One region of the Ectothiorhodospira sp. 9100 genome, then DNA from elsewhere that is predicted to be linked to it. Evidence: riboswitches for the same ligand, from Rfam matches in the RefSeq annotation. Region 1 holds a riboswitch; the other holds the start of a gene.
The links. Region 1 has a riboswitch for cobalamin ahead of LPW29_RS11775 (hypothetical protein). Riboswitches for the same ligand answer to the same signal wherever they lie in the genome.

Region 2: linked by a shared signal. The riboswitch ahead of LPW29_RS14315 (DUF4198 domain-containing protein) and the one ahead of LPW29_RS11775 (hypothetical protein) in region 1 are both predicted to bind cobalamin.

Annotation. Positions count from the first base shown of each region.
Region 1 covers NZ_JAJNAN010000041.1:8,257-12,537, forward strand. The annotation lists gene LPW29_RS11760 (energy-coupling factor transporter transmembrane component T family protein) at 1-564, opposite strand, end outside; gene cbiM (cobalt transporter CbiM) at 557-1,180, opposite strand; gene LPW29_RS11770 (carboxypeptidase-like regulatory domain-containing protein) at 1,167-1,658, opposite strand; gene LPW29_RS11775 (hypothetical protein) at 1,642-2,373, opposite strand; cobalamin riboswitch at 2,543-2,750, opposite strand; gene LPW29_RS11780 (serine hydrolase) at 3,179-3,409, opposite strand; gene LPW29_RS11785 (rhodanese-like domain-containing protein) at 3,716-3,910, shown strand; gene LPW29_RS11790 (TIGR01458 family HAD-type hydrolase) at 3,898-4,281, opposite strand, start outside.
Region 2 covers NZ_JAJNAN010000071.1:2,389-6,669, reverse strand. The annotation lists gene LPW29_RS14325 (putative bifunctional diguanylate cyclase/phosphodiesterase) at 1-1,012, opposite strand, end outside; gene LPW29_RS14320 (cobalamin B12-binding domain-containing protein) at 1,166-2,272, shown strand; cobalamin riboswitch at 2,593-2,795, shown strand; gene LPW29_RS14315 (DUF4198 domain-containing protein) at 2,940-3,731, shown strand; gene cbiM (cobalt transporter CbiM) at 3,736-4,281, shown strand, end outside.

The DNA of each region.
Region 1 (4,281 bases):
TATCAGACCATGCCCCGGCAGGTTGCGCCAGCCCGGCCGCTCGCCGCGTAATCGCCCCGCCAGGCGGGCGCGCAGGATCTCGCTCCGGACCTGCTCAAGGTAGCGCAGCGTCAGCAGCAGCAGGTCGGCAAGCACAGCCGGCACCTTGAGGCCACGAAGCCCGGCTGCCAGCCTGTGCGGTGGGAGTGTGGAAAGAAGCGCCAGCGTCACGGTCACGATCGCCAGCAGCCGGCCAGCGACCAGGAGACCGACCTGAAGACCTTCGGCATGCAGGCGCAGCGGGCCAGCCTGCCACAGCACCGTCGGCCCGGCCACGAGGGGGAACACCAGCAGGAAGGCGCCTGCCAGCACGAGCGGCGCCCGCAGCCCCCGCAGTACACGCCAGGGCTGCCCCGAAGCGAGCGCCAGCGCCAGCGCCAGCACGAGCAACAGCGGGACGGTCATCACCTGCTCCACCGCGGCGAAGCCGAAGGCGAGGAGCAGCGCCATCGCCAGCCGCGCGCGCGGATCGTCCGGCAGCAGACCCGCCTGGTCCGGCCCCACCAGGGCATCGCCGTCAGGCACGGGGCAGAAGTCCCGGTTCCACCCTGGCAAGCACGCGCAGCACGACCGCGACAAGCACCCCTTCGGCCAGCACCAGTGGCAGATGGGCAAGCAGGAAAACGGCCAGCGCAGCCCGCTCCGCCGCAGCATCCACCTCGGCAGGGAGTCCCCACAGCACGAAAACGGCGAAGACCGCCAGAGACAGCACCACCCCACCGCTGCCGGCAATCACCGCCGCGAAGGTGGACGCCCGTGGTTCCAGGGCCCGCCAGACCCCCCAGGCGATCAGCGCGGCCGGCGCAAGGATCAACCCGTTCAGCCCCAGCGTGGTCAGCCCGCCATGGCCGAACAGGACCGCCTGCAGGAACAGGCCTACCAGGATCGCCGGTACCGCGTACCAGCCCAGGAGCACGCCCATCAGCCCCGCCAGCATCGGATGCACCGTCGTTGGCGGCACCGGCACCGCGAGGGATGAAACAGCGAAAAACACTGCGGTCAGCATCGCTGCCCTCGGCATGGCCGCGCCCGGATCGGGCAGGCGCGCAATCCGGGTGAGACTGAAACCCAGAAGCGCGGCGCTGCCGATATAGCCGCCGACGACCATGCCCACCGGCAGCAATCCGTCAGGCAGATGCATCGCCACGCCTCCGGCGCCAGAAGTAAAGCCCCGTGCCCAACGCACCCCAGGCCACCAGCGCCACCATCACCACTTGCTGCAGCGGCCCGGTCTCAGCGTACCCGCCTGTGAAAGCGAGAACAGGGGCATCGGCATCTCCATCAGCGCCTGAAGGGCCCACCTCCACATGGGCAACGGCCCCGTGCCCGGCCTGGCGCACCTGCACCGTCCAGCGGCCGGGCACCTCCAGGTCGGGAGCGAAGAGATAGCGCCCCTCGGCGTCGGTCGTACCCTGGCGCCAGGCGCGGGTGGGATTGTCGGGGGCGTAGATGATGACCTGCGCCTCGGCCATGGGCTCGCCGGTATCGTATTGGGCGTGCAGACGGATGGCCGTGGCTGCCTCGGCATCGAGCAACGCGGCATGACCCAGCGCAGTCAGCGGCGCAAGGGCCAGGAGCCCCGCCATCGCCGTGGCAACCCCGTTAGAGTGGGCCGTCATGGCAATGTCCCTCGCCCACATGACCAACATGCAGACCATTCAGCGAGAACTCCTGCATCCCGCCTTCAGCAAAGGCGTCGAAACCCAGTGCCTCAAGGTTGGTGGGATCATCAGCAGCCCAGTCTGCGCGGCCGAACAAATGGTCCAGGTGCAGCGTGATCTCCAGGTCGGAACCCTCGCCAGTCGTGACAAAGCCCTTGCGTTCGTCGCCCACGTATTCGCCGCAGGCATGGGCGATTGCATCACGGGTGGCCAGGGTGAAGTCCACCTCCTCCCCATCGCGGGTGGCCGTGCCCTCGAAGACCAGTGAAAATCCCTCAAACTCGCCCTCCGGCGCTGGCGCCAACGTCCAGGAAAGTGCGTTGTAAAACCCTTGTTCGGCGTCCACGGTGGCCACCTCGACACGGTCCTTGTCATCGGCAGCGACCAGGTCAACGGTAAAGGGACCAACCATTTCCAGCGCATCGCCGGTGATCCCGGGGCCGTCTGCCGCGAACGGCGGATCCGTGCGCCAGGCGGTCACATGGTCGACGGTGGCGATCACACGCGAGAAGCTGAGCTGCCAGCCGTCTTTCGTCAGTTGCGGGGCGTTGAACCCTTCGGTTGCGAGATCCTGACCTGAAACGAACAGGGTGAGCGTTTCGGCCGTGGCGGCGGCGGGTGCCAGGGCAAGCGTGGGCGCGAGGATCGCGGCGGCGCGGGAGAATCGGGTCATGATCGGCCTTTCGGTTGGTAAACACGGCAGCACACCAATGAAGGGCGTGCGGCGCGGAATGTCAGGGCCGTCCCGGTGGAGTGCGCTTTTTCGAAAGGAAATGCCCCACAGCCCGAGGCTGGGACATGTCGCCATTGGCGATCCCTCCGCCGGACACCCCGTCCGGTCTGGCGGCTATCAATGGATGGCAGGTCTCCTGGCTCGCGGGTCGCAGCACCCTCCGCCTTCCCGGCCGTCCCCAAGGGGGCTGGTCCGGTGGCGATGGAGGGCACTCTCCGCTTACAGTTGCGGGGGCAGCACCGGATTAGGAGGAGGCCTCCGCACCGGTTTCCCTATTCTCCCGACTCATGCCGGGCACCATTCGCGCGAGAGGATAGCCACAGCACATCATTGGCACAAGCCCTGGACTCAGCGCATGATCGATACGGCGGCAATTCGCCGGTTGAGGCTCGCCTGGGCCGTGTAATGGGTGTCGTTGAGGTTCACGTAGCCGGCGACGTGCAGGAACTGAGTGCTTGTCATGGCTACGACAGGGGCTCTGGGTTTGGCGAGCCGGCCTATCGCACACAGTGTGATTCAGTCTCATCACCACCATGAAGATCCAGCGCGCTGCGCAGATAGGCCACCAGGTCCGCCTGCTCGCCGGGATCGTAGGGCTGCTGACCGGGTGCAAGTTCCCACCACCAGGGACAAAATAGCCGATGACGCCCGGCAGGGCCCGTCCACGAACACGTAACGATCCACCTGGCCGCTCACGAGTTTCACATGCAGCGTGGTTGGCTGTGACGACGGCACTTAATCCTGCTCAAACACCGGCCTCGGCCAACCTGACCACCGCCGTGGCGGTCAATGTCTTGCCAATGGAACCCGCCTGGAACAGTGTGTGTTCATCAACCGGTAACGGGTTCTCGATGCTCGTCACCCCGTGGTAAGCAATGCTTTCCTTCCCGGCGTGCCACACACCAGCGGCCACGCCGGGTAGAGCGAACGCCTCGGCGAGATCAGCAATCAACTCCTGCAACGCATGCGGGTTCACGCGTCATAATGTCCACCCACTTGCCCGGGTTGTCCAGCGGCGGAGATCCTTCGATCGCGCCCAGGTGCTGGAACTTTTGGGCCCCAATATGCCACCTGCACTGCAGGTTTAACCTGAGTGCAAAAGGTTGGTATCGGCTGTCGGCCCGAACCGGGCATTTGCTCTGCACTGACCAGTGACTCCAAACCGCTCTGGACCGGACAGGTTATTCCCATGTGTTGGTGAGGCTCATGCGAGGCGAGCTCTTTATTTCGCCTCAGAGAGGGCGTGATGGGAGGCCTCTGATAGGGTGGGACGTAACAGCAGGTGGGTCGCGTCGCCGGGGGCAAGGATCGCAAGATCGTGGTCTATTGCGCCAACTTCGACTGCGACGCCTCCCGCAAGGCCGCGGCGAAGCTCGACAATACCGGCTTCACTGATGTCCTCGACTATGAGGGCGGCACCAGGACTGCTTCGAGCAGAAAAAAGCCGCCTGAGTATCGTGCGGGTCAATCGGCCTGAAGCACCCCTTGGACAATGTTCTGAAGGCTTTCTGCCAGACCCGCGCCGGAGCAGGAGACACGATCCTCGTCTCCGGCGCGGTACTTCCCGGTCCGCACCAGGCAGGCCGCCAGTCCGGCGGAGCGTGCCCCATCAATATCACCGGCATAATCGTCACCCACCATGAGTACCCGCTCCGGTGGCAGTTCGAGGCCCGCGATGGCTGCATGGAAAAGCCGCTTGTCGGGCTTCCCGAAGTTTTTTGCCTCCACCTCAGCGGCATATTCCAGTGCGCGGACGAAAGGTCCCAGATCCAGCGACAGCCCGGTGGGCTCCTGAAAGTATCGGTTCATACCCATGGCCCACAGTTCTGCGCCGTCCATGAGCGTGCG
Region 2 (4,281 bases), on a different contig from region 1:
TGCGCAGGATTCGATCCCCTGCTTCGTGGCCAACACGTTCGTTGACCTGAATGAAATCATCCAGGTCCAGGGTGATCACTGCCAGGTGGAGTCCCTCTCGCTGGCAGTGAGCCAGTGAGCGGTTCAGGTGTTCCATCAGTAGATGGCGGTTGGCCAGTCCCGTCAATGGATCGTAATGGGCGAGAAAGGCGATACGCTCCTCGGTACGCCTTTTGTCGGTCAGGTCACTGAGGACAGCCACATAGTCCATTTGACCATCCTCCCCGGGTACCTGGCTGATGGTGGTCCACTGGGGATACTCTTCGCCATTTCTGCGTCGATTCCAGATCTCCCCCTGCCAGGTACCGGCGTGAATGATGTCTCGCCACATGGCCTGGTAGAAATCCGGTGTATGTCGGCCCGACTGGAGCAGGCGAGGGTTGTGCCCGAGGACCTCCGGGGCGGTATAACCGGTAATCTGCGTGAACGCCCGGTTCACGGATAGGATGCTGGCTTGCGAGTCAGTGATGATGATGCCTTCCTGAGCGTTATCCATCGCCCTGGCTATACGGGCCAGATCGCGCGTTCGGGATTCCAGTTCAGCCTGGGCACGTTTGACGGGTGTCAGGTCCGTGTGTGCTCCCAGCATTCTCACCGGTCGTCCTTGATCATCCCGAATGGCCATACCCCGACAGCGAATCCAGAGCGTCGAGCCATCGCGGTGCGTGTAGCGGATAATCTGATCAAAGGGGTGTTCGGGGTTGGCAAAATGCTCTTCAAGCGCTTGATGGACGACCTTCAGATCTTCCGGGTCTACCAGGGATTGCCACTCCCGGGCCAGCGGCTGTTTGGTGGCTGGATCCTGCCCCAGCATGGTCCAGAAGCCATCGCTCATCCATTCATGATCCGGGTGTTCAATATCCCAGAACCAGATCCCGTCCAGCGTGGCTTTCTGAAGAAAATCAAAGCTCCGAGCATCCTTGCGGATGAGTTCGTAGAGTTCCTGTTTCAGGTAATGGTCAGGCACGTCCATGCCTGTCATTCCCCGCCCGTGTCCAAGGGTTGAGATGGGCGGCTCTCGGAGACGGTGATTGCGGGCTCAGAAACTGGACGGAATGGGCTATCATCTTGCGTCAGTGCCCCGAAAACTTGGGTTTGTGTTTCAAGCGAGGTTCTCTTGTCCAGGGTGATACCCAGTCCGACCGTTGATTTCACCCATCAGAACCACCGGTTCAGGTTGGATGCGGAGGGCGTACAGCAGTTCGAACACCATCGAGAGGAACTCATTCGCTTCTCCAGCCATCGTATCACGGCTCGGTTTCCGGAATTCTACGCCGACGGCGGGGCGTTCGGATCAGACCGATGCCGTGAAGAGCTGACCTTTTTACTGGAGTTTATCCGTCCGGCACTGGTTTTTGGCATCCATGAACCCCTGGAAGACTGCCTGCAGTGGCTATCGTCCCTCCTGCTCCGGCGAGGTTTGTCGACTGGCGTTGTCTTTCATGCCTTACAGGAAATGGAGGGTTGCCTGTCGCGCTATCTTTGCGCGGACAATCGGGCGAGGATGAGCGAACTTTTCGCCCATGCTGCTCGTGTTCTGGAGAATGCCAATACCTCGGGTGTTATTGAAGCATCCAAAGTGACCGTGGATCCGGTCGCCGATCAGGTCATGCAGGCACTGATTGCTGGCGACCGCCGCACCGCCACAGCACTCCTGGAAGAGGCGATGGACAGGGGCGATACCCTGATCGAGGCTGAGCATGAGTTGTTGCAACCGGCTCTGTATGAGGTTGGCAAGGAGTGGCATGCCAATCGCCTCACGGTAGCCGAGGAGCATCTGGCCAGCTCCATCGCACAGGATGTGATGGCTCAACTGCTGCTCAGCCGACCCTCATCCACCTCGAACGGGATGCGGTCATTGTTTGCGGCCCCTCCCGGCAATCGGCATGTCATTGGTTTGCGGATGATTGCAGATGCGTTTGAGATGTCGGGCTGGTCCGTGCAGTTTCTGGGAGCGGATGTGCCTCGAAACTCCCTGTTGGGGCAAGTTCGCCGATTCGACCCCCATCTTGTGGGGCTGACGGTCTCGTTGCCTCGTCATCTCTGGGCCGTGCGTGAATTGATTGAGGAGATTCGCCAACACCAGGTGGGGCTGCAACCCCTGATCCTGGTGGGTGGTAACCTGATCAACAGGGTGCCCTCCCTGGCCATGGTCATCGGTGCGGATCTCTGGGCCGCCAACGCCCGTGATGCCCTGAAACTGGTGGGCGATGTCCAGGTATGGGGGTGCTGAGCACCGGTCTTGAACAATCATCCCGATGAGCCACGCCTGTTGTTTCCCACCCCTAATCGCTGATCACCACCTGATTTGAGGCAGATTATTCCCCCGGTGAGGGAGTCGGGACGGTGGCAGGGTGTGGGTGGGCTCTGTGGGGAGATGTCCAGATTGATTCACCGGGACTGGTAGACTGGGGCGTGCCAGGGCATGATTTGAGGCCTACCCAGTCGAAGTCCGGCGCGTCCTCTGCAAGGCAGATGTAGACCAGCCTCGCCAGTTCGCGGCAATGGCCGAAGCCCGCCAGGAATGAGATTGACAGCCAGACGATGACGGGGCATAAAGCACGCGTGATCGGTTCCATCCTTTCCCGGGATGGAGGCAAGAGGGAACGCGGTGGGGTGTCTTGATACCGAATCCGCGGCTGTCCCCGCAACTGTGAGCGGCGAGTCCGGCTGAAGATGCCACTGGAGCGATCCGGGAAGGCCAGCCAGGGCGGTGAACTGCGAGCCAGGAGACCTGCCGGTTATGCGCATGCCCTTGGGCGTGCGGTCATCTGGACGCCGGGGAAACGCGTCTGGCATGGGCTCGTCTTTCTGTTGCCGCGCTCCCGCCAAATCTCCCCGTCCGTCTTTTCCAAGCGTGGCGCGAGCGCTGCACGCTGCACGATCGAAAGAGGACGTACATGCCCCTTCGCACAACCCTTCTTGCGGCAGTTGCCGCCGCCGCCCTGCCGATAACGGCATCGGCACATTTCCTGCTGAGTTACACCGAACAGGCTGTGATCGAGACGCCCGGCGAAATCCCGGTCAAGCTGATCTTCTGGCATCCCTTCGACAATGGATATGTAATGGATCTCGCCATGCCGCGCGAGTTCTACATGATCCACAACGGCGAGCGCACCGACCTTATTGATACGCTACAGCCCGCGCCTTTCCAGGGCGTCGAGAATACGGGCGAAGCCTTCATTGGCTCTGTCCCGATCCGCCGGTCGGGCGACTACGTTCTGGTGACCGTGCCCGAGCCCTATTACGAGGACTCCGAGGACATCTATATCCAGCAGATCACGCGCGTTTTTCTGAACCGCAACGGCCTGCCCACGGATTGGGACGGCATCATGGGCCTGCCAGCCGAGATCCAGCCGCTGAACCGCCCCTACAACGTGTTGGTGGGTTCAACCTTCACGGGCCGGGTTCTGTCGGAGGGCGCGCCTGTCGCAGATGCCGAGATCGAGATCGAATACATGGCGTCCGAGCCCGAAATTGCGGGCGGCACCACAACAGAGCCCACCGTCACCCCGCCCGCGGGCGGCACGCTGGTCGCGATCAGTGATGCCAACGGGTATTTCACCTTCGGCATTCCGACCGCCGGCTGGTGGGGCTTTGCGGCACTTGGTGCAGGTACCGAAACCGAGTTCGACGGCAAGGAATTGTCCCAGGACGCGGTGATCTGGATCCACGCGACCGAGCTGGAGTAAGGTTATGCATATCGTCGACGGGGCGCTTGCTAACGAGGTTGTCATAGGCGGCGCCGTGCTTGCCGTGGGCGGGATCGCGCTGGGGCTTCGGCAGCTGACGCTCGAAAAGATCCCGGCGGCGGGTGTGCTGTCGGCCGCGTTTTTCGTAGCCTCTCTCATCCACGTACCGATCGGCCCGTCGTCGGTGCATCTGGTCCTCAATGGCCTGGCCGGGCTTATCCTCGGCTGGGCCGCCTTTCCCGCGCTTTTCGTGGGGCTGCTGTTGCAGGCCGTCTTCTTTGGCTTCGGTGGCCTGACGGTACTGGGCATCAACACGCTGAACATCGCGCTCCCCGCCGTGCTGGCGGGGATCATCTTCGGCCCACTGATCGCGCGTGCCACGCCGGTGGTGGGCGCGGTCTGGGCAGGGGTCGGCGGGGCTTTCGCCATCGCCGCCACGACACTTCTGGTGGCGATATGTCTTGTGATGTCCGGCGATGCATTCGTGCCCGCCGCGAAGTTCGTCTTCTTCGCCCATATCCCGGTGATGGTCATCGAGGCGCTGCTGTGC